3 regions of the Paenibacillus sp. VCA1 genome follow, and region 3 is predicted to be linked to each of the others. Evidence: predicted binding sites of a transcription regulator. Region 3 holds the regulator's gene; each other region holds the start of a gene.
What was found. Region 3 encodes Rex, which represses fermentation and respiration genes when NADH is low (regulators of the CRP and FNR family bind a similar motif). Its sites were predicted from a motif close to TTGTGAAATATTTCACAA; they were not measured.

Region 1 (10,715 bases), on a different contig from region 3:
AAGGATTGGGCCTCATACCCGGCAGCCACAGTCCGCATTATGATTCGGAGCCGGAGTACAGGCGGGGTTATCACGAGCTGCTGCGCAGCGGCCGGATCGGCGCAGGCGTTGGCGTAAGCGATGGGGCGGGCATTCATTATATCGGCGGCAAAATTCACCGAGTCGTCAACTCGCGCCGGGAGGCCAGGGTATACGGGGTTGAAGTCGCCGACGGCGAAATTGTGGAAGAGGCGATTACGCCCGAATATTTGGGGGCGCTTTGAGACGGGGAGTTATGCAAAATACAGGCCAAATCTGAAAGGTCAGCGCCAATTAGCATAGGGAGTGGGTTTTTCATGTTAGATGAAGCCATTGCTGCGGTCGAAGCGTACCGCAGAGTTATCAATGAAGGGACCGCGGAAGAGGTGAATGTATGGATATCGGATGACTTTATCGGTTATTTTGGTTATTACCCGGATCGGGATTACGAGGTTTACCGATCCGAACATCATAAAACGGACAACCTTGAGACGCTGGCCATGTATGAGGGCAAGGAACCTCATTGGGAGTACAGCGACCTCGCAAGGAACATGCGTACAGAAAATGAATTGATCCTATCGGCCATCGTGAACTTCAGCCTGCACGGCAAACAAGTCGCGAGCGTGTTGGCCATGGAAGTATTCTGCAAGGAACAAGGGGAATGGAAGCTGTACAGGCAGCATATGGAGAAATATGCCACGGCCTGAAACGATGCGGCTGCCTCTAACGTCAAACCTGGAGTGAGGACAAATGGAAAAAACACGAAATAGCGAAGATTGGATCGTGGAGCTGGATATCCGCGGCATGCAGGCTGCCATGGAATCGGGCGAAACCACCTCCGAGGAAATCGTCAAAGCCTATCTGAAACGGATTGAGCGGTACGACGGCAAGCTGAAATCCATCATTGAAGTGAATCCGGAAGCGGTAAACATCGCAAGGGCGCTCGATGACGAACGTTATGAAAAAGGGAGCCGCGGGCCGCTGCATGGCATACCCCTGCTCCTGAAAGACAATATCGACACCTGTGACGCAATGCATACGAGCGCAGGTACGCTTGCTCTGGCGGAGCACGTGGCGGCACAGGATTCATTCGTCGCAGCCCGGCTGCGGGAGGCAGGGGCCGTATTCCTCGGGAAGGCGAACATGACGGAATGGGCCAATTTTATGGCGAGCGACATGTGGGCCGGATACAGCAGCCGCCGGGGACTGTGCCTTAATCCATACGGCCCGGGCGAGCTGTTCGTCGGCGGCTCCAGCTCCGGCTCGGGCGCCGCCGTGGCGGCGAATCTGGCCGCCGCGGCCATCGGCACGGAAACGTCCGGGTCGATCATCAGCCCGGCCAGCCAACATATGCTGGTCGGCATCAAGCCGACGGTCGGGCTGGTCAGCCGTTCGGGCATCATCCCGATTACGCATACCCAGGATACGGCCGGACCGATGGCCCGGTCCGTTGCCGATGCGGCGATCGTGCTGGGGGCCATGACCGGGTTGGATGAGCGCGATGCGGCAACACGCGCCGGCGACGGCCGTTTTTTAACGGATTATACCCCGTTTCTAGACGCCTCTTTCATCAAGCAGGCGCGTATCGGCATTCCGAGATTTTATTTCCGAGAGCTGGATCAGGACCGGACGGCGATTCTCGAAGCGGCGATCGAAGCGCTGCGCAGCGAAGGAGCAACGATCGTCGATCCGGTGGAGCTGCCTTGTCAGGATGCGTCCTGGAACGGAAACGTCTTGGTTTACGAGTTCAAAAAGGGCGTCAACGACTATCTCGCGCAGCTTCCTGAAAGCATCCCCGTACATACGTTGGCCGAAGTGATCGCGTTCAACAACGAGCATGCCGACCGGTGCCTGAAATACGGGCAGGACCTGCTGGAGAAATGCGAAGCGACAAGCGGGACGCTATCCGAACCGGAATATTTGGATACGCTTCGGTACAATAAGGAGATGTCGCAGTCGCAGGGGATCGATTACGCGCTCGAAACCTACAATCTTGACGCGCTATTGTTCCTTGGTTGCGATGATGGGGATGATATCGCGGCCAGAGCGGGGTATCCGGCGATTACGGTGCCGGGAGGTTACGCGCAAGATGGCGTCATCGCACCGGGAGGTTACATTACCAAAGGGCCGGTGGGCATCACGTTTGTCGGGGCCGCGTTCAGCGAGCCGACGCTGATCAAGATTGCTTATGGGTACGAACAGGCGACCAAACATCGCGTACCGCCGGATATGAGCGGACTTGAGGAGCGGTAATTCATCGCGCGTTATGAACATCCGGAACATCCGGCTGCAGATTCGCCGAACCTTCCCGAAGAAGGGATGACGTAGCATGGCCGGATTCAAAGTGATCGAAACCCGCGAATGAAAAAAGGAGCCTTTGCCCCAGCCGATCCGGACAAGATGTTTATCTGCCGGAAGGCGGGGAAAATGCTCCTTTTTAAATCGTTTTATTTTCGTGCGCGCATTTTGCGAAGCAGAACCACAACCATGGCGGACAGCGGCATCAGCAGCTTACCCGCATCCCATGGATGATTGTACCAAATCCGCTGTCCGATGCCTAAACAGGACAATAAAATAATCAAGACTGCGAAAAGTACCATCGGGTCCAAGGTGCGATGAAGAACCTTTTTAAACAACAATCTTAATCCGAAATAGACTACAGCAAAATAAAATCCGCACATCAGCAAAACGGCAAGAACAGCGGCGAGCATCATCAATTTGACCCACCCCGATTCAATTGGATATCGATTCCATTATACCTTATTTCGGAAAAAGATGTGGGCTCGGTTATCGGATTGGCTCCATGTTGAGCCCTTCCAAATTGCGGCGGATCAAATCGCAGGAATCGCCAAAAAGCTGCCGCTCGTCTTCGCTCAGCTTCAGCTCGAGCAATTCCTGAATGCCGTCGCTGCTAATGATGGCCGGAACCCCGGCGCATACGCCGTGTTGCCCGTACTCCCCGTCGAGGATGGCCGATACGGCGATAATTTTATGTTCATCGTTCAGCACGGAACGGGTAATATGGGCGATGGCGCTGCCGATCCCGAAATGGGTCGAGCCCTTGCGCGTGAAAATTTCCCATCCGGCGTCTTTCGTTTTGCGCGCGATGTCATGCAGATCGACATGCTTAAACCGCTCCGGATGCTGCTCTAAAATGTCGAGGATCGGCTTGCCGCCGATGGTGACATGAGACCATGCCACGAATTGCGATTCGCCGTGTTCGCCCAGGGCATACCCGCTGACGCTGCGCGGATCGATGGAAAAAACGTCGGACAGCAGCGTTTTGAGCCGTGACGAGTCGATGGACGTGCCTGTGCCGATCACGCGGTGGCGCGGAAAGCCGGTAAGCTTCCATATCATATACGTAACGATATCCACCGGATTGGCGGCCGTAATGAAAATCCCTTGAAATCCGCTCTCGACGATCGGCGTGACGATCTGCCGCGTAATTTCGGCGGCGTCGGCCAAGACGTCCATCCGGTTTTGTCCCGGTTTCGGATTGGCTCCCGCGGTCAGAATAACGACATCGACATCGGCGCAATCCGCATAGGTTCCGGCATACACGGTCGTCCGCGTATGGGTAAAATCGATGCAATGCGACAAGTCCAGCGCCTGGGCCAGCGCCCGGTCGTACGTGCGGTCGATCATCATGATTTCGTCGCAGATGGATTGGTTAATCATGGCGTAAGCGCAGCTGGATCCGACCATGCCTGAGCCTACGATAGCAACTCTTCTTCTTTTGCGTTTCATGTTTCATTCGCTCCTTCAATGAATATTGTACACGAGATTGTGATAAAAATCTCATAATCGGCCGAGTTATTTTGTTTCTAGTCCGGTGTCAGGCGCCAGGGCAGCTGCCGGACGGGTTTTCCGGGCCGCAATTTGGGCAAGAAGCCGCGGTTTTGCAAATATTTGCACAAATGCGTCCCAACGGAGCTTCCGAGAATCGCAATCGTGTCATGCCCGTTGACCCGTCTTAAACCGGCATAAAGCGCCGAGCTGAATACAATATCGATGATGATGAACCTCGCCAGATCCGCGCGGGTGAAAACCCAAACTTGAAATTCCGCAGGCTGCGCCGCCGCAAGCTTCCGCATGCCGTCCTCCTTGCATTTGCCATAAATCTTTTCCCTTTTTAGGATATAGAGAAGAGGGACGTCCAAGAACACGCGGACAAGATCGAATTTTGCGGCGGGACATAGGCGCGCTGAAAATGGATAAAAAAACAGGGCCTCCCCGGTCGTCGGACCGTGCGGGATGCCCTGTTGTGCCGTTTAAAGCGGCAGTCTTCCGTTCATATATTAATAAGCCAACGTGTACAAAGCTTTGATGTGGGAAAGGTAACGGATGTTACTTGCTTCCTTCATCAGCGTCGCAGGCAGACCTTTCAGCGAAATGTTGTTTTCGCCGATCGTTGCTACCGCGTCTTTGCGGCCAAGGCTAGCCAGCGTACCGGAGTTTACCGGAGCAAACTTTTCGAATGCTTTGTCGTTCAGGAACGCATACAGGTTGTAGCCGATCAGCTCGCCCATTTGCCATGCGATTTGCGCGGTTGGAGGGTAAGGACGTCCGGTTTCGTCGAAGTATACGGCGCTGTCGCCGGCAACGAATACGTCTTTATGGGACGTGGATTGCAGGAATTCGTTGACGGTTGCGCGTCCGCGGTTGACTTCCAGGCCGGATTCGCCGACAAGCGGATTGCCTTGCACGCCGCCGGTCCATACGAAGGTGTTGGTGACGATTTTTTGGCCGTCTTTCAGGTCGACCACGTTGCCTTCCACGTTCGTTACAGGCAGTCCGGTCAAGAACGTTACGCCGCGGTCTTCCAGGCTTTTTGTCGCGCGTTCGATCAGATGGTCGGGAAGCACAGGCAAAATTTTAGGGCCAGCTTCGACGAGCATCAATTTGATCTCGCTGCGGTCAATGCCGTATTTTTTGGTCAGGTTCGGCAAGATGTCGGCGATTTCGCCCACGAGCTCGACACCGGTCAAGCCGCCGCCGCCGATGAGGATCGTTGCGTCAGCCGGATCTTTTGTCTGGGAGTAAGCTTGGATGCGCTCTTCGATATGGCGGTGAATGCGGTTGGCATCGTCAGCGGATTTAAGCACCATGCTGTATTTGTCGAGTCCAGGAATGCCGAAGTAAGCGGTGATGCTGCCAAGGCCGACAACAAGCGCGTCATAGCTCAGCTTGGAACCGTCCGAAAGTTTAACTTCTTTGCTGTCTACGGAGAAAGACTCGACTTTGGCGATTTTCACATCGATGTCTTTGCCTTTGAACAGTTTGTCGAGCGGCATGGCGATCGCTTTTTCTTCGATGCTGCCTGCAGCCAGACGGTGAAGCTCGGTAATGATTTGGTGAGTCGGATATTGGTTCACCACGGTCACGCGCGCTTGGTCTTTGTTCATATATTTACGAACGGTCAGCGCGGAGAGGAGTCCGCCATATCCCGCACCCAAAATGACAATATGTTTTGACATAGTTTTTCCTCCGTCCTTACCTAAATATTAAAGTGGATTATTTTTGTTCTTTCGCGTTTTCAGCAGAGACTTGGAGATAAGCGTTCACGAAACGGAACAGCTTTTGCGCTTGCGGATCTTTCAGCAATTTGAGCAGGCCAAAAAGACCGATCACTTCTTGACTGCTTTCTGCGCGGTCTTTTGCTTCGATCACGTTTGCGGCAACGGATTTCACCGATTTGATAACCGGGGTTGCCATTTCCTGAATGGCGCCGACCGTATCGCTTTTAAGCGTTTTGTCCGTAGCCACGGCTTGAGCGAAATCGTAAGACTTTGTCAATACATTCACAAGCTCAGTCAGCTTTGGAAGATGGTTGACCAGAGTGGTCAAAGATTCCTGAACCTCGGGCTTGAGCAGCTGGTCGAGCAAATCCTGTTGATTTTGGCTGACAGGCGCATTCGCTTGTTCAGTCTTTGCATCAGTAATTGTTTCCGACATGTCCATTTCTCCTTTGCGTAAGCAGCAGTGCTTAATTTTATTTTAAAAAGGGCTAATAGACCCTTTTTGGGCAGAGGGGTCTAGAAGCAACAGACCTTCCCCAAGTGAAAAAGGCCGCAATCTAACTCATCATTACCTATGTTAACATAATGTTCACCAAAAGGATAATGAGGCATTTCAAGCGTTAAGCACAAATTGTGAAGTTTTACACAAGTATACGTCTTCTTGGTCCCAATCTCTCTGTTTTCCTCCATTTTTGTGCGCAAATTGTGACAAATTCAACAAACTGCACCTTGATGAAAATGTTGCCACGCTTTCCGTCTTTCTGCCTTAGGTTCTGCATTTCCATACAGCAATATACCCTTGAACGCCGCAAGATGCAAGCAAAAAAGCTGCTTAAAGCATGAAAAAACCGCCTTGTGCGGCGATCACGCAAAAAGGCGGTACTTCTATATTTCTATGCATATGCGGTTATGATTGGGCGTTCGGTGGGGTAGAGCTCTCCGGCACCGGATTGCCGTTTAGTTCGCCTGACGCTTCAATGGAGCGGTACTGCTTCAGCATAAACACCCTCCAGCGGAGGATCATGCCGAACGCCAGCAGGAAAAAGAGCGCGCCGGATTGCGGTATCGAAACGTATTCGTCAATGACCTGGTGAAGGACGGTCCGAACGATCAGCAGGGCGAACAAAATGACGACGAAGCTTTTGGAACGTCTGGCAAACACCTGTCCTTCCGAAACTTCGAATTTGGTGCTGCGAATGAGCGGATATGAAAATAAAAACCAGCCGACGAGAAAGGCGGCCAAAGCCCAAAGCCATGGAACCCGGACTTGCGGCGCCACGAACATCAGGAAGCCTGTTGCCATGCCCAGCGGCGGGATGATGATTTTTTTTATCGTTACAGGTCTATTGCTGGCCTTCAAACGGACGAAAATGACCAGAAGCGCCATAACCAGAGCCCCCACGGTAGATCCGATTTGAAGATACGAGGGACTAATATGAGCCAAGTTCAAGACTCCTCTCTGCGTAAAGATATAATTAATCACGTATAACTATATTATATCACGCCAGGCAAGAAGTAAACTTGACCATCGTATGACATTTATCACTTATGATCCGCCTCTATCCGCGCGCAGTCCACGCAGAAACGCCTGCAAAACGTAAGCCACGCTTTCATCCACTTGCAGGTCCATTTGGAAACCGCCATGCTGCTCGAGCGACGCAAATCCGTGCAAAAGGCTGCGCAGCCCGCGGATGGCGTGCAGCGTTTCTTTTTCCCCGAGCCCGTAGGGCTCCATGATCCGCAAAAAGAGGTTCAGCAGTTCCTGTTTCACCGATTCGAGTTCTTCATGCTGCGTATTTACCTTATAAAAGGCTTCGTACAAGCCGGGGCGGGAACGGGCGAAACCAAGGTACGCTTTGCACAGGTTTTGGACGGCTTCGTCCCCCGTTTTGCCGATGACCGCATCCCGCGTCGTCTCGACGAGAAGGCGGATGCAGTAGACGGTCAGCGCCGCCCGCAAATCGGGAAGGCCGTTCACATGGTTATAAAGGGAAGGGGAGCGCACCTTCAGCTTTTGCGCCAGCGCCGCCAGCGTCAACGAGTCCAGGCCGGATTCATCGGCGAGCTCGGCGGCGGCGACAAGAAGGGTGTGGCGGTCAAGGCCCATTTTGGCCATCTTATTTCACCTCCCGAAAAGCGGCTTCGGCGCGACGAATCGCTTCGTTTATCGCTTCTGCAGGCCGCTCGAGCATCCGGCCGTGGCCGACGGCCAGCCAGGACGGCTTCAAATCGGCCAGGCGGCGGGCGCTGGCAAGGGCCGCTTCTTTATTCCAGGTCGCCATCGCGGGAAAAGGGAAAAGCGGCCGCATATCGCCGGATACCGCCATGCCGCCCCGGAGCTGGAAAGCGTCGCCCGCGATCAGGACGTTGCTCCGGGTATCGAGGAATGCCATTTGGCCGGGCGTGTGTCCGGGAGTGGCGATGGCCAGAAGCGAGCCGATCCGTTCTCCGTCCGTCAGGAGGCGATCCGGTTTCGTGCGTATGTTTTTCGGGACGTCGCCTTTGATCGGCATTTGCGGCTCCCCATCCTCAAGGGCGCGACTGCCGGCCAAAAGGGCCTGATCCCGGCGCGATATATACACTTCAGCGCTTGGAACGGCCTCCTTCAGTCCGTCCAAAGCACCAACATGATCTCCATGGGCATGGGTGAGAAGGATGCGGGTTATCGGTTTGCCGAGCGACTTCGCCGCTTTTAAAATCCCCTTCAGGCTGAACGGCATGCCTGCGTCGATTAAGGTCAAGCCGTCCTCTTCTTCGACAAGATACACATTGACGGGGAACAGGCGGGGCATAAAGGAAAGCTGGGTAACTTGATGAACCGTTGTTTTTTTCATAAACAATCATCCTCCCATACACTAAACTAATCTTGTTAGCATTATAACTAATCACATTAGTTTTTGCAATCGTATTTTTTACCCGCATGTTGCAGAAGCCGCCTTCTTTTGAAAAAAGCGTTTCCAAAAAGACAGTTTCATACTATAATGGTTTTGTAAACCCTTTCATATGTCTAATCTGATTTTGAGCCCTTCATTTTGAAGGGCTCCTTTTTTTGAAGAGATGGGAAAGTTTCCGTTGTCCCCGCAAAGCGCTCATTCGGCTTCGAAGCCAATGCTCCGCTTTTACGGGAATATTTTTCGAAAAAGCGAGAGGAAACGCCTGCTTCGTTCGTCTACATCATATATGAAAGGTCAGAGGTAGAGAGAGCAGGGGAGGATCTTTATGATAGACCCGTCACGGGACGCTGCGCTTGTCAAACAAGTGCTGGCCGGCCATAAGGACAGCTTCGCGCAGCTGGTGGATACACATAAAAACAAAATATACGGTTTGCTTCTGGGCATGGGGGCCGGTCCGCAGGACGCCCAGGATTATACGCAGGAAGCTTTTCTGAAAGCTTACCGCAAGCTGGCGAGCTTCAGGGAGGACTCCAGCTTTGCCTCCTGGCTGTACACCATCGCCGTGAACGTGATGAGGGACGCAAACCGGAAAAAAAAAGACACGCCGGCGGATGACAGTTTGCTCAGCCAGGGGAGGCACCATGCCGAAACGCCTGAGCTGGCCTATCTGCGCAAGGAAACCGGCGGGGAAGTGCGGGAGCTCATCGAACGGCTGCCCGAGAAATACCGCATTGTGCTGCTTTTGAGATATACGAACGAGCTGAGTTATGAAGAAATTGCCGGGATTGCCGGCATTAAAGTGAATCAGGTGCGGAACCGGCTTCACCGGGCCAAAAAGTCCTTATGCAAACTCGTCAAGGATAAGGAGGGGATCAAACATGAGATGCTCGAAGCTGTCGCAGATCAAAGAGTCCATTCGGTCTGGAAATAGTGTGGATGAAGAAACGCGTCTCCATGCGCAAACATGCCCTGAATGCCAATCGCTGCTGCGGCTGGCGGAGGAGGAGGAAAAGGCTTGGGGGGAGCTGCTTTTTCAGGCGGCTTTGCCTGACGGATTTACGGAGCGGGTGATGGCTTCCCTGGCCGACGTCGAGATCGAGAACGAGTCCGGAGAGCAGCTGCTTTTGATCCCCTTCAAACGGACTCGCAGGACTGGCCGCATTATCAAAAAAAGCGCGCTGTGGGTCGCGCTGCTTTTGATCGTCACCGGCACCTTTACCTTGTATGCTCAGACGTCGATCGCCGATTGGGTCAGGTCCATTTTTTCGAAAGAGACGACGGACAGCGGGATGCTCGATGCGCGCAAGCTCGGCATTGTGCAAAATCCCCATGTAGAGGTGAAGGATAAAGGTTATACCCTCGAAATCGACGAGGTGGTTGCCGATGCCACGAGGCTCGTGATGGGTGTAAAGGTGACGGACCCGCAAGGGAAAGCCCTCGTTTATGCGATTGATTGGAATGATCTCCGCATCACGGACCTTAACGGAAACGAGGTGGCGGAGCTGCGGCGGATCGAAGGCTCGGACACGGTCGATAAATTGACGTTTGTTTTCGTAAAGGAGATTCCGATGGATGCGCTGATCGTGGAAGCGCACGTCGATCGGCTGCAAATTCCTTATACCGAGAGGGTCGTCGAGGGAAACTGGGATTTCCGGTTCAAACTGGACATGCAAAAAGCCAACGCGATGAACATCACGACGCCGCTGCATGAAAAATATACGACGCCTGACGGCATGCTGATCCAAATGGAAAAGCTGGTTCGCACGCCTAGCGGGGTGCGGCTCGAGTTAAGCACGTCTTTGAGCCGCGAAGCGGCCAAACGTTCACCGGGCGGGCTTGAAGCCGACCAGCAGCTCATGTTCCATTTTGAAAACGAGCAGGGGGAAGACATATCGAGCGTAAACAATCTAAGGGCCCCGCATATGGAAACGATCATCTCGCAGAACAGCGAGCTGCGCGGAGGCAAGCGCCACTGGACCTTTACGTTCCGGTACCTGCCATACGACAGCCAGAAGCTGCGTTTCGTGTTGGACGGATACTCCATTCCGGTCCGCAGCAGCGGTTCGGTGGAGCTCGTTCCAAACGAGCTGAAACGACATCCGGTTGTTTTCAAGGATCAGGGGGACGAACTGACGCTGAGCGATTTTTGGGTCGACCGCGATCCCAATCAGCAGAAGGGTACGGGTCCGACCGTAAGCCTGATCCGGATGGATGGGAAATTCCGCAATATGTTCAACCATGACGAATGGATCGTGAAGGATTCGGACGGGAAGGAATACCC
Region 2 (10,715 bases), on a different contig from region 3:
TTCGATCGAATGCGACGACACGATATACGTGACGACGCCCAAAATGCATACGGGCACGATGATGAGCACGACAAATGCCGTAAACAACTTGTTGCGCAAATTCATGGGCACTCTTCCATTCTCGACATTTTGCAAAATCCGTTATTAAGCGCATGGTCCTGCATGCAAAAACGCCTTGGCTTGCAAGCCGTCCGCACAGCTCGTTATCTCCGGCAGCCTTCGCTGCTATTTGGCGGAGTCGGCCGCCCTATTGGCTTCGTCCTGCACTTTTTGCAGCGCCTCGGCCATTTTTTCCGGCGTCGTTTGGCCGCTGATCAGCTTCTGGATTTGAACGTTGCTGATCTCCGACGTCACGTCCGCCTGAACAAGGGCGTCGAAGGCCGGAAACTTCGTATCCGCCTTCTCGATCACGTCGACGATCTCCTTCATGAGGCCGTCGTTAATGCTCGAAGCGAGTACCGAGGCATCCAGCTTCATCGCCGGCAGCACGCCGTCTTCGACCAGTCCGCGGATCTGCATATCCTCGTTGAACATGTTTTTAATGAAGGATTTGACCGCCGCGATTTTGCGGGGATCCTTGGCGACCGCGGCCGAAAAGCCGTAGCCGTTATTGAAATTCAGCATCAGCGAGGTCTGGTCCCCGACGCCCCCCTCGACCGGCGGCATGTTAAAAAATCCTACTTTGCCGAACATGGAAGCCCCCGATTCCCCCTGCTTGAACACGGATGATTTCCACGTGCCGTCGTACATCAGGATGGCTTTGCCGCTCGTAAACTGGGCCGTATATTCCGGATATTCCAACCCGAGCTCGCCTTCGGTAAAGTAGCCTTTGTCTTTCCATTCCTTATGCTTGGCGAAAGCCTTGACGACGTTCGGGTCGGTCCATGCGGCTTCGCCGGTGGCAAACTTGGCGGTAATGTCCGGGCCGGCGTAACGCGACCATAAATGGTTGGTGATCATGAGCGGAATCCAGCCGGCTTTCGAGGCCGCGGCAATCGGGACCTTGCCGTCGGCCTTGATTTCAGCCAGCATGTTCTCGAACTCCGCAAACGTCGCCGGCGGTTTCCAGCCTTTTTTCTCGAAATACTCCTTGTTGTAATAAAACCCTTCGCCCGAGCCGCCGATCGGCAGCCCGTACACTTTCCCCTCGTATGTAAATGCATCTAATGAAGAAAATTTGTCCTTGATGCCCAGTTCCTCGATGATCGGCGTCAAATCCAGCAGCTTCCCCTGCTTGGCGTACATGACGGAATCCGGGCTGCCGAACAGGTCGAAAATATCGGGAGGATTGCCTGCCGCCATCTCGCCGCGAAGTTTTTCTTTGCGGTTTACGTCGGAATCGACGCCGTCCAGTCTGAACGTCAGCCCGTTTACCTCGGCCTCCACCTTTTTGACTACATCGTTCAGGATGGCAAACCGTTTCTCTTTATCTTTGCCGACCTGGGTGTGACGGAGCGTCAAATCGAAGGGTTCGGCCTTTTTCTCAGCGGCTTTGGCCCCTTTTGCATTGGATGCGTTTTCATGGTTGGGCGCGCTTTGGTTCTCACAGGCTGTCAACCATAATGAAGCAGCGAAGCACAGCGATATCAAAAGAATGAAGCTTCTCTTGACCTTCATCGTTGATCCCCCTTAAATCTCACATTCTCATTATAAGAATGAGTATACATCAACGTTAGTGCAACAATCTGCTATTTTGGGGATAAAAATCTCTACTATTTCGGAAATTTGCAAAAACGGCAGCCTCCCAAGGTTCCGCAGACAAACCAAGAGCCCTTTTCTTATGCAGAAAAGAGCTCTTCAGGCGATTCGCTTATGCGGATTCGGTTTGTTTACGCCCGGCTTCTATCAAACGGTACGCGCGCTGCACCTCTTCTTCGGCAGGGCTCGGAACGCCTTCCAAAGGGTAGGTTTTGCCAAGCGCCTCCCATTTGTAGACGCCCATCTGGTGGTAGGGAAGAATTTCGAATTTTTCGACGCCCCGGAGCGTCCCGATGAACCGGCCGAGGTCGATCAGGTGTTCCTCGCGGTCATGGATGCCCGGCACGTACACATGCCGGATCCACATTTTGCGCCCATGCTCCGACAGCCATTTCGCCGTCTGCAGCGTCCGTTCGTTGGATTTCCCCGTCAGCTTGATATGCTCGGCGTCGTCGATGTGCTTGATGTCCAGCAGCACCAAGTCCGTCGCGTCCAGCAGCCGATGAATCCGCTCCGCTTCGTTAAAGCCGTTGCTGTCGAGCGCCGTGTGCAGGTTCCAGCGTCTTTTCGCCTCCTCGAACAGCTCCGCCACAAAATGCGACTGCAGCGTAGGCTCGCCGCCCGAAACGGTAAGGCCGCCCCCGGATGCCCGGTAATACGGCAAATAAGGTTCGATTTCGGCCAGCACTTCCTCGACCGTCATCTCTTTGCCGCCGTCCAGCGCCCAGGTATCCGGGTTATGGCAGTACTGGCATTTCAGCAGGCAGCCCTGCATGAAAAGGACAAAGCGGATGCCCGGCCCGTCGACGGTTCCGAAGGTTTCCATGGAGTGTACATGCCCTTTGATCATATGAAGTCATCCTTTCCGCATCCGCTTGATGTCCGGTTCGGCACGGGAGAGCCCGTGCCCCGGTTTACATGGAGCCGTGGAACGTACGGTTAATGACGTCGAGCTGCTGCTCGCGCGTCAGCTTCACGAAGTTGACGGCGTAACCCGATACGCGAATCGTCAGCTGCGGGTAGTTCTCCGGATGCTCCATCGCGTCCATGAGCTGCTCGCGGTCGAATACGTTGACGTTCAGATGATGCGCTTTGCTGCCGAAGTATCCGTCCAGCATCGATACCAGGTTCGACTTGCGGACCTCGGGCTCTTTGCCGAGCGCTTTCGGCACGATCGAAAACGTATTGGAGATGCCGTCGAGGCTGTCCTCATACGGGAGTTTGGCTACCGAGCTGAGGGAAGCGAGCGCCCCTTTCTTGTCGCGTCCGTGCATCGGATTGGCGCCCGGCGCAAACGGCTCGCCCGCCTTGCGTCCGTCCGGCGTCGTGCCCGTTTTTTTGCCGTACACGACGTTCGAGGTGATCGTCAGGACCGATTGGGTCGGCAGCGCGTTCCGGTACGCTTTATGCTTGCGGATCATGCCCATGAACGTTTCCACCAGCCAAACGGCGATGCCGTCCACCCGATCGTCGTTGTTGCCGTAGCATGGATATTCGCCTTCGATCTCGAAATCGACGGCAATGCCCCGTTCATTGCGGACCGGTCTCACTTTGGCGTGTTTGATCGCGCTCAGCGAATCGGCCGCTACGGACAGCCCGGCGATGCCGCAGGCCATCGTGCGAAGGATGTCGCGGTCATGCAGCGCCATCTCGATGCGTTCGTAGCAGTATTTGTCATGCATGTAATGGATGACGTTCAGCGAGTTCATGTACAGCTTCGCCAGCCATTCCATCATCGGCTTCAGCCGTTTGACCACTTCGTCATACGACAGCACCTCGGACGTAATCGCCGGATATTCGGGTCCGACCTGCGCGCCGGATTTTTCGTCGATGCCGCCGTTAATGGCGTACAGCAAACATTTTGCCAGGTTTGCGCGGGCTCCGAAAAACTGCATTTGCTTGCCGATCCGCATCGCGGACACGCAGCAGGCGATCCCGTAGTCGTCGCCGTAAATCGGGCGCATCAAATCATCGTTTTCGTATTGGATCGAGCTCGTCTCGATCGATACCTTCGCGCAATATTTCTTGAATGCCTCCGGAAGTTTTTCCGACCACAACACCGTCAGGTTCGGTTCCGGCGCCGGTCCCAAATTGTACAACGTATGCAGGAAGCGGAAGCTGTTTTTCGTCACCCGGGTTTGCCCGTTTACCGACATCCCGCCGATCGACTCCGTCACCCAGGTCGGATCGCCGCTGAACAGCTCGTTGTAGTCCGGCGTCCGCAGAAACTTGACGATCCGAAGCTTCATGACAAAATGGTCGACAAGCTCCTGCGCCTCTGTTTCCGTCAGCGTGCCTTCTGCCAGATCGCGTTCGATGTAGATGTCGAGGAACGAGGAAACGCGTCCCAGCGACATCGCGGCGCCGTTTTGCTCTTTGATGGCCGCCAAATAACCGAAATATAGCCATTGGAAAGCTTCCTTGGCGTTTTGCGCCGGCTTGGAGATGTCGTAGCCGTGCATTCCGGCCATTTGCTTCAGTTCGCCGAGCGCGCGGATTTGCTCGGACAATTCCTCGCGCAGGCGAATGACGTCCTCCTCCATGGCATCGACTTCAAGCTCGAGCAGCTCCCGTTTTTTCTGCTGGATGAGGAAATCGACGCCGTACAAGGCGACGCGGCGGTAGTCGCCGATAATCCGGCCGCGGCCGTAAGCATCGGGCAGGCCGGTAATGATTCCCGCTTTGCGCGCCGCGCGCATCTCCGTCGTGTAAGCGTCAAAGACGCCCTGGTTATGCGTTTTGCGGATATTCGTAAAGATGTCGATCAATTCTTGGGGAAGCTCGAAGCCGTAAGCCTCGCATGCATCGACCATCATGCGGATGCCGCCGAACGGCTGGATGGACCGCTTGAACGGGGCGTCGGTTTGGACGCCGACGATCTGTTCCTTTTCTTTGTCCAAATATCCCGGCCCATGGGACAAAATCGTCGAAGGCGTATGAACGTCCACATCCAGCACGCCGCCGTTTTCCCTTTCCTTTTGGGTCAAATCGGATACGATTTTCCACAGCTCCGTCGTATTCTGCGTCGGCCCGGCCAAAAAATCTTCGTCTCCCAGGTAGGGGATGATATTACGCTCGATAAAGTCGTTGACGTTGACTTTGTTCATCCAATTTCCTTTTTTGAACCCGCGCCAGCCCGGCTGCATGGTTTGTACGTCTTGTTCCAGAACAGACATTGGAATCCCTCCGTTTTTCAGGATATGATCCGCCGCATCGATGCGTTTTGCTATTTGTGATTTCATTCACTTATATGGCGTGATCTTGCTAATTTTTGCTTTATGCTGCTGCTTATCATTGGCTTTTGCTGCGTTCTTGCTTGTGATCTTTCATCGATGCGGCGTTTTCCTTTACAAGTCCAGTTTAAGAAACTTCCGCCAAAACGGCTGTGACATATATCACATTGTCGCAGCCGTCATGTACCGAATGCCTACTCCTCGAACCGACCGTAAAACGCGTTCCGGTAAATGTCCGCCAGCTCCGATACGAGCGGCAGCTTCGGATTCGCCGTCGTGCATTGATCCTCGAAAGCGCGGTCCGCCAAGTAATCGACTTTTGCTTCGAATTCTTTGGCGTCAAATCCGAGCTCCTGGAACGATTCCTCAATGCCAAGCGCCTTGTTCAATTTCCGTATGGCCAGAATCAGGCTGTTTACGCCTTCCTCCGTCGTGCGGGCAGGCAATCCCAAAATGCGCGCGATTTCCGCATACCGCTCGTCGGCGACGAAATGCGAATATTTCGGGAACGAAGCGAACTTGCTTGGCTTTTTCGCGTTGTAACGGATCACGTGCGGCATCAGGATCGCGTTGGTCCGGCCGTGCGCCGTATGGTATTCGCCGCCCCATTTATGCGCAAGGCTGTGGTTGATGCCAAGGAACGCATTGGCAAAGGCCATTCCGGCCAGCGTCGAAGCATTATGCATCTTTTCGCGGGCAATTTTGTCCCCGGTCAGCGCCGACTTCTCCAAGTATTGGAACACGAGCTGGATCGCTTTGATCGCCAGTCCGTCCGTATAATCGCTGGCCATGACCGATACATAGGCCTCGATCGCATGCGTGAGCACGTCCATCCCCGTATCGGCCACCGCCCGTTTCGGCAGCGTGTAGACAAACTCCGGATCGACGATCGCGACGTCCGGCGTCAATTCATAATCCGCAAGCGGGTATTTCGTATTGCCTTGGTTTTTGTCCGTTATGACGGCAAACGAGGTGACTTCCGAGCCCGTGCCCGAGGTCGTCGGAATGGCAACGAATTTGGCCTTTTTCCCGAGGCGCGGATATTTGTAGATCCGTTTGCGGATGTCCATAAACTTCTGCTTCAGGTTCGAAAAGTCCGTATCCGGATATTCGTAGAACAGCCACATCGCTTTGGCCGCATCCATCGGCGAGCCCCCGCCAAGCGCAATGATGCAGTCCGGCTGGAACCGTCTCATCATGTCGGTGCCCCTGTCCACCGTGGTCGTCGAAGGGTCGGGCTCCACTTCCGAAAACACTTCGATGACGACCGGATTTTGGCGCTGGCGCAGGAAATATTCGACCCTTTCGACATACCCCAGCTTCACCATCATTTCGTCGGTCACGATCGCGATCCGGCTGATGTCCGGCATTTTGGCCAAATATTGCGTCGCTCCTTTTTCAAAATAAATCTTGTCGGGTACTTTGAACCATTGCATATTCACGGTACGGCGCGCCACCCTTTTGATGTTGATGAGATTGACCGCGGTTACGTTCGAAGACGTCGAATTCCGGCCGTACGAACCGCAGCCCAGCGTCAATGAAGGCAGGTTCGTGTTGTAAATGTCCCCGATCGCCCCGTGGGTCGACGGCGAATTGACGATGATCCGCCCGGTCTGCAGCCGGTCCGCGAACGCCGATATCACTTCCTCGTTATGCGAGTGAATGACCGACGAGTGTCCCATGCCGCCGAACGCGACGACCTCCGCCGAACGCTGGATGCCTTCGGCCGCGTTTTTTACTTTATAACAGGCCAGCACCGGACTGAGCTTTTCCGCGGACAGCGGATACTTCGGACCGACGCCTTCGATTTCGGCCACCAAAATTTTGGTTCCCACCGGCACGCTGAAACCGCATATTTCCGCGATCTTCACCGCGGATTGGCCGACGATGGCCGGGTTGACCGCGCATTTTTCCAGGTTGATGGCGCCTGCCGTCAGCTTGGCGGTTTCTTCCTTATTGACGAAGTAGCAGCCGTTCGCCGTCATTTTCTTTTTGACCGCCTCGAAGATCGGCTCCTCGATGATGACCGCCTGCTCCGAAGCGCAAATCATCCCGTTGTCGAACGATTTGGACAAAATGAGGTCGGTCACCGCCTGATCGATGTCCGCCGATTTTTCGATGAAGCAAGGCACGTTGCCCGGACCGACGCCAAGAGCAGGTTTTCCGCAGCTGTAAGCGGCGCGCACCATGCCCGATCCTCCCGTCGCCAAAATGAGCGCCACGTCGGGATGGTTCATCAGCGCATTCGTTTTTTCCATGTTCGGCTCTTCGATCCACTGGATGCAATCGGCTGGAGCCCCGTGCTTCACCGCCGCCTCCAGCATGATTTTGGCCGCCTCGCGGCTGCACTGCTGCGCCGATGGATGGAAGCCGAAAATGATCGGGTTGCGGGTTTTGATCGAAATCAACGCTTTGAACATCGTCGTGGACGTCGGGTTGGTCACCGGGGTGATCCCCATGATGATGCCGACGGGTTCGGCGATTTTTTGGTAGCTTTCGTACGGATTGTCTTCGATGACGCCTACCGTTTTTTCATATTTGATGCTGTGATAGATGTATTCGGTGGAAAACATGTTTTTGGTGATTTTGTCTTCATATACGCCTCTGCCGGTCTCGTCGACGGCCATCCTGGCCAGCCGCATATGCTGATCAAGCCCGGCCAGGGCCATCGCCTGAACGATCCCGTCCACTTGCTCCTGCGTCATGTCCATGAACTTCCTTTGCGCCTCGTTCGCTTTGTCGATCAAGTTCTGGATGTACGCTTCCGGCGACTGCTGTTTTTGTTCTGCAGCGGGTTCTTTTTTTACAGCCATGTCTCTCATCCTTCCAGTTTATTTTGAAATCCTATCTCTGGCCTGATCATAACAAAACCGGAACCGTCCGGAGATGATCTTTCTCACACGAAAGTGAAAATAATCACAAATTCGGAATTTCGACACTTTTTCGGTCTTCAAAGTCCCCAAAAACCATTTTTTTCAGGTTATAATTTACTTAAAATTTATTTTAAAAATTAAAGAGATAGAGGGGATAACGAGTATGAGCAACCAACTGAACGTAATCGAAACCCGCGGGAATACAAGCTGCTTCTCCGAACAAAACCTGGAGCGCCTGATGGCTATCATGCAAGACCGGACCGCGCCCGAAGGATCCCATTTGTTTTGGGAAGGCGACAGCTCCGACAAGTTGTTTTACGTTAAAAGCGGGCGCATCCAGCTGACCAAATCCACCGATGAGGGCAAAGAGCTGATTTTGTACATGTACCAAGCGGGAGACATCGTTGGCCATGCCGATCCCTTTTTCAGCCATAAGCAAAGTTATACCGCCGAAGTGATGGAAGAAAGCGTCGTCGGCGTCATCGACCATAAAGACCTCGAAGTGCTGATCTGCCAGCACTGCGATTTCGCGATCGATTTCATGAAATGGATGGGCGTCCATCACCGGCTGACCCAGACCAAGTTCCGCGACCTGATGTTGTACGGCAAGCCGGGTGCCCTCTGCTCGACGCTGATCCGGCTTAGCAATACGTACGGCGAGGAACACGGAGATGACATTTTGATCAACAAAAAAATTACCCACACGGATTTGTCCAACATGATCGGCTCGACGCGCGAAAGCGTAAACCGGCTGCTCGGCGATCTCCGCAAAAAAGGCGCCATCGAATACGAAAACGGCCTTATCGTCATTAAAAACCTTGAAATGCTGCAGGACGTTTGCCATTGCGAGATGTGTCCGAAAGAGATTTGCCGTATTTAAGCCGTTAAGCCGCCGGCCAGCATCGCCGATGTTCCCGTCGCCATAAAGCCAAAAAAACCTCCAGGACCGCATTTCGGCCAACGGAGGTTTTTTAGCATGCATTAAGACCTATACCCCTGACAAATTTTGTAATCCACCCCTTATTCCAGTCCCATCATTCCAAAATACCTAAATATGTCATATCACGAAGCCAAAAAGACCTCTTTTGATTCTAAAGTCCTATAAAACTTTCGGAATAGAGAACCGATGAACATGATGTTGCGCATTTCTTTGGTCTTATTTTCATTGCGCAATTATTCCTAAAATATCATTCGATCATCGTTCACCGCCAGGCGGACACAGTCCCGGCAGCTGCCCGAAACAAGGACCGGCATCCGGCCCGCCCGTGTTGATCCATAAGACCAACAACCCATTTCGCCGCAAACGACGAGGGCATAATGGATCATGGATCGTATAGATCGTATAAGGAGTGCAGAGAGTATGGCATCAAAATGGATTCAGCGCATATTGACGATTATCGCCTTTGTCGGCACCATGGTTTCCGGCACGGAGGAAGGAGCGGCTGCGTCCCAACCGGCACCGGCTCCCAAAACCGCCGCGGCCCCGCATGACCAAAAAGCCACGTGGCTGTGGAAAACCGAATGGATCCGGCGGGATCCGCAGGAGGTTCTGACGTTTCTGACCCGGCATGAGGTAAACCTTGTCTATTTGCAAATCAATGCCGACATCCCCGTGACCTATTATAAAAGCTTTATTAAGCAGTCGGCGGCTCTGGGCATTGAGGTGGATGCGCTGAACGGCGCCCCAAGATGGGGTCTCACGTCGAATCGGCAAGAAATTACCGGTTTTCTGAACTGGGTAAAAAGCTACCAGCAAGCGGCAGGCGAAAACGAAGCGTTCCACGGCATTCACGTCGACATCGAACCCCATTTGCTCCCGGAGTGGAAAGAAGACCTGCCCGATGTCATCCGCCAGTGGGAAAGCAACGTCCGCTACCTTCGAAACGAAGCCGATCGCATGGGGCTGCCGTTGTCGGCCGACATCCCGTTCTGGCTCGGCAATTATACCGCCTCCGACGGCAAAACGGCCCTTAACCGGTTTATGATCGGCCAATTCGATTCGGTTACGGTCATGTCTTACCGCAATACGGCCAAAGGGATCAACGACATCGCCCAAAGCACGCTGAAGGCTGCGGCAGACCTCGGCAAAGCCGCCATGGCCGCCGTAGAAACGAAACCAAGCCTCGAAGGGGATTTCATTACCTTTTACCAGGAAGGGGCCGAGGTCATGTATGATCAAATGGCCGAGCTTCAGGACATGCTTAAAGACAATCCGGCCTACGCCGGCATCGCCATTCATGACTTTGACGGCTGGCGTGACTTGAAAAATTAATTAAAAATGAACCGTTCTTACGGATTGAGCTGCACCGAAGCCTGTTTCCCGCTAAGCTGGATTCCCGACGTCCGATGCCCTGCATGGCTCAAATCCTTTGCCAGCCGCTCAAGCAGTTCTTTGGCGGCGGTTCCTTCCTTGCCTTTGATTCGAACGACAAGCAAAACGGCGTCGCCGGACTGCAATATCTTCTCCGCCTGGCGCCGTTTCGTTTCATAATCATGCTCCTCGATTTGCGGCGTCAGCCGGATCTCTTTTACCTTCATGCCTCGTTCCGCCGCTTTCGCCTGCTGCTTTTCCCTTTTGGCGTCTCCCGCCCCGATGAGCCGGCATGGCGGGGGACTGCTCATCAGCGAGGTGCAAACCAGGTCAACCTTCAGCTTTTTGGCCAACGCCAACGCTTCCGCGGTCGGCATGACGCCGAGATCCTCTCCGTTTAGTCCCGTCAGTTCCACTTCCGACGCTTTGATTTTTTCGTTCATCAGCATTTTCCGTACGCTCCCGTTCGTATTGTCGTATAAAGCCGCACGCCGGGCTTGGCGCCGGACATACCGTATGTATGATGCCGCGCTAAGCCCGGTCCAGCTTGATTTCCACTTCGTCCAAAGGAGAAAGCCTCATGTCAAAACCGTCTTCGGT
Region 3 (10,715 bases):
CTTGCGCGATTATCCGGGAAGAGGACGGTTTGGCGCTCAGTTCCCGCAACGTGTACCTGAGCACTGAAGAACGCAAGCAGGCGCTGGTCCTCTCCCGTTCGCTGCGCGAAGCGAAAGAAGCGCTGGAGGACGGCCAAATTCGGACCGCGGGCGAAGCCAAAGCCTTTTTGACCGCAAAAATCATGGACTCCCCGCTGGCCGACATCGACTATGTCGAAGTTGCGGCATTTCCGGCGCTGACGCCGCTTGCGGAGGGCGAAAACGTCCTTGAACAAAACGGAGCCGTGTTGATGGCGCTCGCCGTCAAATTCGGACGAACCCGTTTGATCGACAATAGCTTGCTTCATCCGAAAGGGGAATGAGACATGTTTAGAACGATGATGAAGTCCAAAATACATCGCGCTACCGTTACCGAAGCGAATTTGAATTACGTAGGCAGCATTACGATCGATGAAGAGCTGATGGAAGCGGCCGACCTGCTCGAGAACGAAAAGGTACAGGTGGTCGACAACAACAACGGCGCCCGGCTGGAAACGTATGTCATTCCGGGGCCGCGCGGCAGCGGCGTCATTTGCCTTAACGGCGCGGCAGCGCGTTTGGTTCAGCCCGGGGATACGGTCATTATTATGTCCTATGCGATGATGTCCAATGACGAAGCCAAAACCTTTAAACCGACGGTCGTGTTCGTCAATGAACAGAACCGGCCGCTGACGACGATGAACAAAGAAGTCCACGCGACGATCATTTAAGGGCGGCACCTAACGAAGACAAGGAATGGCAGGCTCCGCGGAGAATGAAAACCGCCGCTTCAACAAAAAATGAATGCAGGTGACCGCACTGATTTCATTTTTAGTTTAAGGGTGGGATGCAGCGATGTTCCAGCATGTATTCGCGGAAATGAACCACATGTTAGATGAAATCATGAAACATTACCCGACGGCGGAAGAGCCCCAGAAACATCAGCTGATCCAGAAATGGAACATGCTGAAAACGATGAGCGACGGCATCATTGATGAATGGTTGTCCTTCGAGGAAAAGATGGGGGAATTCCGCCAGCATGTCGAGGTGCCCGCCGCCTTATTTTCTCATCAGAGCTCGCCCGAAATGGAATTAAGCGCATTCGTGCGCGGTCAAGGTTACTTCCGGCTGCTGATGTACCGGCAGGCCGCGCAGCAGTTTTCCCAAGTCATCCGTCAATATCCCGACAGTCTTTTGGCAAGGATGTATTTGGCCATGTCCCACTTGCATATGGACGAAACGGAGGAAGCGCAAAAAAACTTCCAATGGATTCTTCCGCTCGCCAAAAGCCAAAAGCTGAAGGCGATGATTTACAATGCTTTGGGCTGCATCGCCGTGAAGCATGGAGCGACGGGAAAAGCGCAGGAATTTTTTACCGTCGCGTTGCAGTGCGATCCCTCGCTGCCCGATCCGCTCATTAATTTGAAGGTGTGCCAGCAGAACCGCGGTCAGCTTCAATACGGCAGCCAGCTGATTTCGATGATGTAGGAAAATGCGAAGAGGCCGATGCATATGCGCTTTCGGTAAGCGCCTAGCGCATCGCCTTTTTGCTGTCCGTTAATTTTCAAATGTGAAATCTTCTGTTATGCTGGTAATTGAGACTGGAATGAAAGGATTAAAAGAATCATGAAATTTGCCGTACTGGATTTTGAAACGACAGGCAACCAGTCCGCCGATGAAATCATTCAAGTTGGACTTGCCATCATAGAAGAAGATTTGACCATATCCCGCGTGTACGGTTCCTATGTCAAACCGACGGTGGAAATACCGCCGTTCATTACGGGGCTTACCGGCATTACGGAAGAGGATGTGGCGGATGCGCCGCCGTTGGAAGAGATGCTGATGGAACTCGTGCCGATGCTGGACGATGTCGTTCTGGTGGGGCACAACGTCGCGTTTGACTTCAATTTCCTGCAGAACGCGCTCGACAGCAGCGGGTATCTTCCGTTCTCCGGGCGAATTCTCGACACGCTGGATTTTCTGAAAATATGTTTTCCGTCGTTGACCTCCTACCAATTGGGACAGGTGACGTCGCATTTCGGCATCCAGCATGACCGTCCCCATCAGGCGGATAGCGATGCGTTGGCCACGGCATATGTATTTTTGAAATGTCTGGCAGAATTAAACGACCTTCCGCTCATTACGCTGCAGCGGCTCAGCGAGCTGTTTGCGGATGAAGACAGCGACCTCGGGTGGTTTTTCGACGGATTGTGCCAGGAAAAAGAGCAGGAGCCGATCCAGGACTTGAACAGCCACAATTTCTACCGTCAGTTCGCCCTGGCCGTCGAAGACTGGACCGAGATGAAACCTCCGCGGGACGAGGCGGAAGGCAATCCGCTCGCCGGGATGGAATTTGACGAATATTTGGGCGAAATCCAGAAACGGCTTAAACTAATTATGCCCCAATACGAGGAGCGCGAACCGCAATCGATGATGTTCGACCAGGTGATGAACGCGCTGAATGAAGACAAGCATTTGCTGATCGAAGCGGGAACGGGGACCGGCAAATCGCTTGGTTACCTCATTCCATCCATATACCAAAGCGTCAAGCAGCAGCAGAAAGTGATGATCAGCACGCATACGATCAACCTTCAGGAGCAGCTGCGCGAGCGGGACGTGCCTTTATTGACGCAGGTTGTGCCGTTTCCGTTCAAGGCGGCCGTCTTTAAGGGCAGACAACATTATTTGTGTTTGAGAAAATTTGAACATAAAATAAACAGAAGAGACTTTTTTAATCCCAAGGAAGATACGATTACGGCGGCGCAAATGATCGTATGGCTGGCGCAGACCGAAAACGGGGATGACGAAGAACTGAATCTCGGCGGAAGGGGCGGCGATTTCTGGGAAACGGTAAGCAGCGATTCGGATTCCTGCCTGGGACGAAGCTGCCCATGGTTCCGCAAATGTTATTACCACCGGGCGAAACATGAGGCGGGCATCGCGGACGTGGTCATCACGAACCACTCCAAGCTGTTCACCGACGTCAAAGCAGGACATCAGCTGCTGCCGTCTTACGAACGTCTCGTCATCGACGAGGCCCATCATTTGGAGGACGTGGCCGGCAAGCATCTAGGCCTGAATATGAAGTATTTTAGCGTCGTCCACACGCTGACACGGCTGTACAAAGATTCGCGCAGCGGACAGCTTATCGCTCTTCGCCAGCAGCTGCAGCCGTCCGGACAGGAGCGGGCAAGCGACTGGATCGCCGCGATTGACCGCATGAGCGAAGATTTGGTGGACGTCAAGGAAACATGGGATAAGCTCAGCGAATCCCTTTTCGCCCTGATGCCGGAACGAAATGACGTTTCGCCGGGCGAAGCGGGGCAATTCGTGCTCCGGCTGCAGCCGTCGAAATGGCCGCAGGAGTGGGAAGCGCTGAAGGGGCTGGAAAACCAGATCCACGTCAAAATCAGCGAGATCGTCCGCCGCGGCGAAAAAATGCTGGCGGAATACAAGGAAAACGAAGACGATTACAGCGCCGACAGCCTGATTACAGACCTCAGCGGCCTGTTCAAGGATCTTGCCGCCGAACGCGACGACCTGCGGACCTTCATGAACTTGAACGATGAAACCGTCGTTTATTGGATGGAAGCCAGCAGCCATTTCCGCAGCAAATCGCTGCAGTTGTACGCGGTCCCGGTGGATGTCAGCAAACAGCTGAAGGAATTGTTTTTCGACAAAAAGAAAAGCGTTATTTTAACGTCGGCGACGTTGTCGGTAGACAAATCCTTCCAATATATGATCGACAATCTCGGCCTGGAGGAAGACCAGGAAAGCGGTCGCCTCGTGACCGTGCAGCTTCCGTCTCCGTTCAAATACCGGGATCAGGCGCTTCTCGTCATCCCGCGGGATTTCCCCAGCGTCAAAGGAAGCGTCGGCGACGCCGTGTTCGTCGATACGCTGGTGCGCTCCTTGGCGGACGCGGCCGTTGCGACGCACGGGCGGATGCTGGTGCTGTTCACTTCGTACCGGATGCTGCGGCAGGTGCATGAGCCGTTGAAAAACACCCTTGCGGGCAGCGACATCACCGTTCTCGGCCAAGGCGTCGACAGCGGCAGCCGTACCAAGCTCATCAGACGTTTCCAGGACAGCAGCGCTTCGGTGCTGCTCGGTACGAGCAGCTTCTGGGAAGGGGTCGATATCCCCGGCGAGGCATTGACCTGCCTTGCGATCGTAAGGCTTCCGTTCCAGCCGCCAAACCATCCGCTGTACGAAGCGAAAGCGGAGCTTTTACAGCGCCAGAAAAAAAATCCGTTCATGAAGCTTTCCGTGCCTCAAGCGGTTATCCGTTTTAAACAGGGGTTCGGCCGCTTGGTTCGCACGGCGAATGACCGCGGCATCGTCATCGTTTACGATACGCGGGTGATCGAGTCTTATTACGGGAAATATTTTCTCTACTCCTTGCCGGGGCCAAAGATGGAGCATATGAATACGGAAAAAATGGTTCCCCGTATATCTGAATGGCTTCAAGAGGGTTAACGCACCTCTTTTCATACGATGTTAACGATAGAAATTAAGCTGTTAAATAGGGGGAACAAGCATGAAATCGGAGAAAATTTCCGAAGCGGTCGTCCGCAGACTGCCTGTATATTTACGTTATTTGAATGATTTGAACAAGCGGGAGGTTGCGACGGTCTCCTCCCAGGAGCTTGGCCTGAAACTCGACCTGAATCCGGCGCAAATCCGCAAGGATCTTGCCTATTTCGGCGATTTCGGCCGGAAAGGGATCGGGTATGACGTTTCGTACCTGATCGAAAAAATCCGCCACATTCTGAACCTGGACCAGCAGATCAACGCGGTGCTGGTAGGCGCCGGGAATTTGGGCCAGGCCCTTTCGAATTACAACTATTACCTTCGCGAAAACATTAAAATCGTGGCGGTGTTCGACGAAAATCCGAAAAAGATCGGAAAACGGATCAATACGCTTACGGTGCAGCCGATGGAGGAAATGACGGACACGATCAAAAAGCACAATATCCGGATCGGCATCATCACCGTGCCCGCCGTCGAAGCCCAGAACGTGGCGGATCAATTGATCGGGGCCGGAATCGAAGCGATTCTGAACTTCGCGCCGACGATCCTGAAGGCTCCGGCCAACATCCGGATTCATGCGGCGGACTTTACGACCGACCTGCTGAGCTTGGCATATTATTTGGATAACGGAAAGGAAGGTTCTACCGATGACGGAGAACAAGACAACGAATAAATGGATCATCGCGAACGGCAGCTTTGCCGTGCCTGATCAAGACAAGCCGGTAATCCGCGGATATATGGTGATCGAGGACGACCGCATCGCTTATATCGGGGAAGAAAAACCGGAACTTGAAGGCGATGTTCCCGTATTCGACGGGACGCATCTGTTTTTTATGCCCGGATTGGTCAATACGCACGGACATGCGGCGATGTCGCTGCTGCGCGGATACGGGGATGATCTGGCCCTGCAAATCTGGCTTCAGGAAAAAATGTGGCCGATGGAAGCCAAATTCACTTCATCCGATGTCTACTGGGGTACGTCCTTATCCGTACTGGAAATGCTGAAAGGCGGCACGACAACCTTCCTCGACATGTACGACCATATGGATCAAGTGGCGAAAGTGACGGAAGAATCGGGAATCCGCGCCTCCCTGATGCGCGGCGTCATCGGTTTGTGTTCCGAGGAGCTTCAGCGCCACAAGCTGAACGAGGCGATCCAATTCGCGCGCGACTGGAACGGAAAGGCCAACGGCCGGATCACGACCATGATTTCGCCGCATGCGCCGTATACCTGCCCTCCGGATTATATCGAAAAATTCGTGCAGGCGGCGCATGATATGGATCTGCCGATGCATACCCATATGTCCGAAACGATGGCCGAAGTGGAGCAAAACGTCAAGGAATACGGTTTGCGTCCGGTTGCCCATCTGGAAAAGCTCGGCGTATTTTCGAGACCGTCTCTGGTGGCGCATGCCGTTCATTTGACCGATGAAGAAATCGGCATTTTGGCGAGCAACAACGTGGCCGTTTCCCATAACCCGGGAAGCAACCTGAAGCTGGCAAGCGGCGTGGCGCGCGTGACGGACTTGCTCAAGGCCGGAGTGACGGTCTCTCTGGGAACCGACGGAGCGGCAAGCAATAACAATTTGGATATGTTCGAAGAAATGCGTCTCGCCGCATTGATCCATAAAGGGGTTTCCGGCGATCCGACGGCAATTCCGGCGTACGAAGCGCTGAAAATGGGAACGGTCCACGGCGCGGAGTCCCTTTTCCTGAAAGACGTCGGCACGCTGGCTCCGGGAATGAAAGCCGATTTCATCGCGCTCAACACCGACCAGGCCCATTTTCTTCCGCACACCGATCTGATTTCCCACGCCATTTATTCAGCTTGCGGCAAAGACGTCGAGCACGTATGGGTGGACGGCAAGCAGGTCGTGAAACACGGCGCCTGCCTGACCATGGACGAAGAGCGCATCCGCCGGGAAGCCCAAGCCGCTTTTGAAGGTCTCTTGGCCCGATAGGACGGCAACAGATAGGGGAGCTTATGCTGAAGAATAAGAAGAAATGGATTTTTCTCGGAATCGTCGTTTTGCTGCTGCTTGTTTTCGGACTTTACCGTTATTACATATACGTAACTCAGGACATCCGGGCCCAGGAGACGGCAGCGATTCTGAAGGCGAAGCAGGAGACCAGCCTCGTAAAGGTGACCGAAGCCCAAAAATCGGTGTGGGATACGATCTGCTGGGCGATCGAAGGCTTGGACAAAGACAATCGGCCGGTGATGGTATGGGTAACGATGGACGAAGACGGCAAAGTCAAATCCGGCGAAGGCACGGTTCACGAAGAGCTGCTTTCAAACGGCATTTCGGAAAATCAGGTCAGGGAGAAGGCGCTGAAGGAGATACCCGACGTGAAAAAGCTGAAGATCGTGCCTGGAATGTATAACGGCCAGTATGCCTGGCAGCTTTTTTACTGGTCGAAGGATCATTATTACTACCAATTCTATCGGTTTAGCGACGGCCAAAGCATCGGAGGCCCGTTTACGCTGCCGAACCGGTAATGAAAAATAGGCGTCATATGTAGATTTGTCCGTTCAAGAATGAAAAAGAACCTCATGAAAATGGGGTTCTTTGGCGTGAGCAGGATAATATTTTAAATACTTTCACACATTACCTTCGATTTAGTATATACGATGTGATATACTCTTCATTGTAGTGATTCGATATACTCTATCGATCTGGTGTGACAGTCGTGTCGAAATGCAAATCGGAAAAGTCCTGAATGACCGTGACGAGATGCTTATGCTTAAAGCTCTTTGCCGCGGTTGTCTATTTTTCGTATGATATATATATAGAAAATAGTTTTAGAATATGAGAGGAGGACATACGTTTTGAAACTGCGTCCAATACCAATTGCGATTACTGTTGTCATATCGGCGGCGCTGCTGTTCGGAGGCTGGTTCATTTACCGCCAGACGACGATGCAGGGTCCGCTGCAGAAAATCGTTCAAAATTATAAAGGCGTCAACAACGCCCAATTCGATATTAGCCGCAATCAGATCAACCTGAAGCTGGATTTGAAGCCGGACACGAACCTTTCCGGCCTTGTGAATCAAATTACGACGCAAGGCAAATCGGTGGTGGGGAACCGCGAGCTGAATTTCGACTTTGTGGACCACTCTTCCGATAAGCTGAACCGTTTTTGGGACTCGGCCATGTTTTCCGTAGCGGAAGCGATGGATAACAAGAAATATACCGAAATTCCGGCCAAGCTGGATCAGCTTGCGAAAGATACCGGCATTAAAACCCAAACGGAAATGGATGCCAAAAACGTGTATATCGGCCTTAGCGACGGCGAACACAGCAAATTTATCGTATTACCCCGGAACCCCGGAAAGATTGGGGTGTGGGAATAATGCCTAGATGGTCCAAAGAGATTCTCATCGGATTCGTTCCGGTGCTGCTCATATTTCTGGCATATATCGGCGTCAACATCATTCCGCTGATCATCGCGACGCTGCTTGTCGGCGGGCTGCTGTTCATGGCGAGCGTTCGCGGCGGGCTGGCCGTAGGGGCCGGAACGGAACGCAAACGCAAGAAGAGAGGCCCCAAGAAGCTGACGTTCGAAGAAATCGGCGGGCAGGATCATGCCAAGCAGGAGCTGATGGAAGCCCTGGATTTTTTGATCAAACATGAAGAGATCCGCAAGCTGGGCATCCGCCCGTTAAAAGGGATTCTGCTCACGGGTCCTCCCGGAACAGGCAAGACGCTGATGGCCAAAGCCGCGGCTCATTACACGGATTCGGTATTCGTGGCTTCTTCAGGCAGCGAATTCGTCGAAATGTACGTCGGCGTCGGCGCGGGACGTGTGCGTGAATTGTTCCGCGAAGCGCGAAACCGAGCCGTGAAGGAAAACAAGCAAAGCGCCATCATTTTCATCGATGAGATCGACGTCATCGGCGGCAAACGCGAGGGCGGCCAGCAGCGCGAATACGACCAGACGCTGAACCAGCTGCTGACCGAGATGGACGGAATTTATTCGTCCGACAGTCCGAGAATTTTGCTGATCGCGGCGACGAACCGCAAAGAAATGCTCGACAGCGCGCTGCTCCGTCCGGGCCGCTTCGACCGGCATATCCAGGTCGATCTGCCCGACAAAAAGGGCCGGGAGCATATTCTCCGGCTCCATGCAAAAAACAAACCGCTGAAAACCGATGTCGATCTCGGAAAAATCGCCGAAGAATCCTTTGGCTTTTCCGGGGCCCAGCTGGAGAGCGTCATGAATGAAGCAGCCATTTATGCGATGCGTGAAGGGCTGAAAGAAATAGAACAAAAACATTTGTCCATGTCCATTGACAAAGTGATGATGGGCGAACGCACCGACCGTGAATCGACGCTGGAAGAGAAAAAACGCGTCGCGATCCACGAACTCGGACATGCCATCATGGCGGAGCTCGTACGGCCCGGCAGCGTGAGCCAGGTAGCGCTCAGCCCGCGCGGCAAAGCGCTTGGATATGTGCGTCATAATCCGACGCAGGAGCAGTATCTGTATACGAAAACGTTCCTGGAAGAGCAGATTATGATTGCGCTTGGAGGAGCTGCGTCGGAAGAAATTTTCTACGGCGGACGAAGCACGGGTTCAAGCAACGACTTCGAGCAGGCGCTCAACATCGTGCAGACCATGATGAAATCCGGATTGACCTCGCTAGGCATCGTGGATTTGGATATGGTCACGAAAGAAGAGCTGATGAAAGAAAATACCGCCATCCTGGAAGATCTCATGAAACGGACACGGACGATGCTGGAAGAACGCCGTACAATCTACGAGCAGTCGCTCGATATCCTTTTAAAGGAAGAAACGCTGTCCGGCGACCAATTCCGTCGACTATTTCGTGAACATTCCCAATTACCAGCATAATTCTATGATGCTGGTCTTTTTTTTTACTTTTTTTTTATGCTAAGTTATTATTATAGTTTGGGTCACCATGTACCTCACATACAAAAGGTTATATGGGTACAACATAGAAAAAGCATAAGTGGCCATAGGAAGGTGGAAGAGAAACATGTATTTTAAAAAGATTGGCGTTATCGGCGGCGGTACGATGGGCCAAGGCATCGCCGAGATGCTGGCGACACGCGGCCTCGATGTGCTGCTCGTGGAAAAAACGCCGGAGAAGCTCGATTACTCTTATTCCATGATCGAACTCAGCCTGGATAAGCAGCTTGAAAAATGGGCGATTACCCAAGCGGAAAAAAAATTGATTTTGGGCAGAATTCATAAAGTGGTGCATCTTGCGGAGCTCGGCACTTGCGACATGGTCATCGAAACGATTTCCGAAGACCTGGACGCAAAACGCGTCGTCTTCTCCCAGCTGGATCAGGTATGCCCTAGCCATATTATTCTTGCCAGCAATACTTCTTCGCTCAGCTTGACCGAGCTGGCCAGCTCGACCATGTATCCGGAGCGCGTCATCGGCATGCATTTCATTCATCCGGTCAGCAAAGTGGATCTGGTGGAAATTATCCGCGGATTAAAAACATCGGACACGACCTTCACGGAAACGAAACGTTTTGTCGAGGAAGTCGTTCACAAAAAAGGCATCATGGTATACGAATCTCCAGGTTTCGTGTCCAGCCGGATGATCTGCCTCATGATCAACGAAGCGCTGCACATTCTCCAGGAAGGGGTTGCGTCTCCCGAGGACATCGACGATGCGATGCGCATCGGGTATCAGTTCCAATACGGTCCGCTGGAGATGGCCGACCGCTTCGGCCTGGATTCCGTTCTTGCGGCTTTGGAGCGGATGTTCCGCGAATTCGGCGAACTGAAATACCGTCCTTCGATCGTGCTTAAAAAGATGGTGCGCGCGGGGCATTTGGGCGTCAAAACGGGCGAAGGCTTCTTCAAGTATGACAAGGATGGTGACCGGGCATGAAAATTCTAGTAATCAACGCGGGAAGTTCTTCCCTCAAATACCAGCTGTACGACATGACCGACGAATCGGTACTTGCCAAAGGTTTGGTAGAGCGAATCGGGATGGATTCTTCCATCGTGACCCACAAACCTACGGGCAAAGCCGAGGTGACGGAAGTCAGCGAGATCTTGGAGCATACGACGGCGATTCGCAAAGTGCTCGGCCTGCTGACAAGCCCCGAGCACGGCGTGATCGGCTCGATCGGCGAGATCGAAGCGGTCGGGCACCGCGTTGTCCACGGCGGCGAGTA

Region 1: RJP21_RS02030 (DUF1641 domain-containing protein) is a predicted target of Rex. The motif match lies at 6,172-6,189, and genes of this name have one in related genera.
Region 2: pflB (formate C-acetyltransferase) is a predicted target of Rex. The motif match lies at 5,082-5,099, and genes of this name have one in related genera.

Annotation. Positions count from the first base shown of each region.
Region 1 is NZ_JAVLSX010000001.1:481,295-492,009, forward strand. It holds gene RJP21_RS01995 (Type 1 glutamine amidotransferase-like domain-containing protein) at 1-263, shown strand, start outside; gene RJP21_RS02000 (DUF4440 domain-containing protein) at 336-725, shown strand; gene RJP21_RS02005 (amidase family protein) at 769-2,271, shown strand; gene RJP21_RS02010 (hypothetical protein) at 2,466-2,732, opposite strand; gene RJP21_RS02015 (L-lactate dehydrogenase) at 2,806-3,768, opposite strand; gene RJP21_RS02020 (hypothetical protein) at 3,846-4,115, opposite strand; gene RJP21_RS02025 (NAD(P)/FAD-dependent oxidoreductase) at 4,320-5,498, opposite strand; gene RJP21_RS02030 (DUF1641 domain-containing protein) at 5,536-5,976, opposite strand; gene RJP21_RS02035 (CcdC family protein) at 6,448-6,984, opposite strand; gene RJP21_RS02040 (TetR/AcrR family transcriptional regulator) at 7,087-7,656, opposite strand; gene RJP21_RS02045 (MBL fold metallo-hydrolase) at 7,658-8,374, opposite strand; gene RJP21_RS02050 (RNA polymerase sigma factor) at 8,760-9,365, shown strand; gene RJP21_RS02055 (DUF4179 domain-containing protein) at 9,313-10,715, shown strand, end outside.
Region 2 is NZ_JAVLSX010000002.1:80,348-91,062, forward strand. It holds gene RJP21_RS03840 (cache domain-containing sensor histidine kinase) at 1-105, opposite strand, end outside; gene RJP21_RS03845 (extracellular solute-binding protein) at 226-1,617, opposite strand; gene pflA (pyruvate formate-lyase-activating protein) at 1,811-2,548, opposite strand; gene pflB (formate C-acetyltransferase) at 2,613-4,874, opposite strand; gene adhE (bifunctional acetaldehyde-CoA/alcohol dehydrogenase) at 5,126-7,744, opposite strand; gene RJP21_RS03865 (Crp/Fnr family transcriptional regulator) at 7,968-8,684, shown strand; gene RJP21_RS03870 (hypothetical protein) at 9,165-10,076, shown strand; gene infC (translation initiation factor IF-3) at 10,094-10,564, opposite strand; gene RJP21_RS03880 (hypothetical protein) at 10,647-10,715, opposite strand, start outside.
Region 3 is NZ_JAVLSX010000004.1:82,047-92,761, forward strand. It holds gene panC (pantoate--beta-alanine ligase) at 1-362, shown strand, start outside; gene panD (aspartate 1-decarboxylase) at 366-749, shown strand; gene RJP21_RS09615 (tetratricopeptide repeat protein) at 874-1,506, shown strand; gene dinG (ATP-dependent DNA helicase DinG) at 1,645-4,497, shown strand; gene RJP21_RS09625 (redox-sensing transcriptional repressor Rex) at 4,559-5,224, shown strand; gene RJP21_RS09630 (amidohydrolase) at 5,199-6,512, shown strand; gene RJP21_RS09635 (cell wall elongation regulator TseB-like domain-containing protein) at 6,536-7,051, shown strand; gene RJP21_RS09640 (hypothetical protein) at 7,382-7,906, shown strand; gene RJP21_RS09645 (AAA family ATPase) at 7,906-9,408, shown strand; gene RJP21_RS09650 (3-hydroxyacyl-CoA dehydrogenase family protein) at 9,554-10,426, shown strand; gene RJP21_RS09655 (acetate/propionate family kinase) at 10,423-10,715, shown strand, end outside.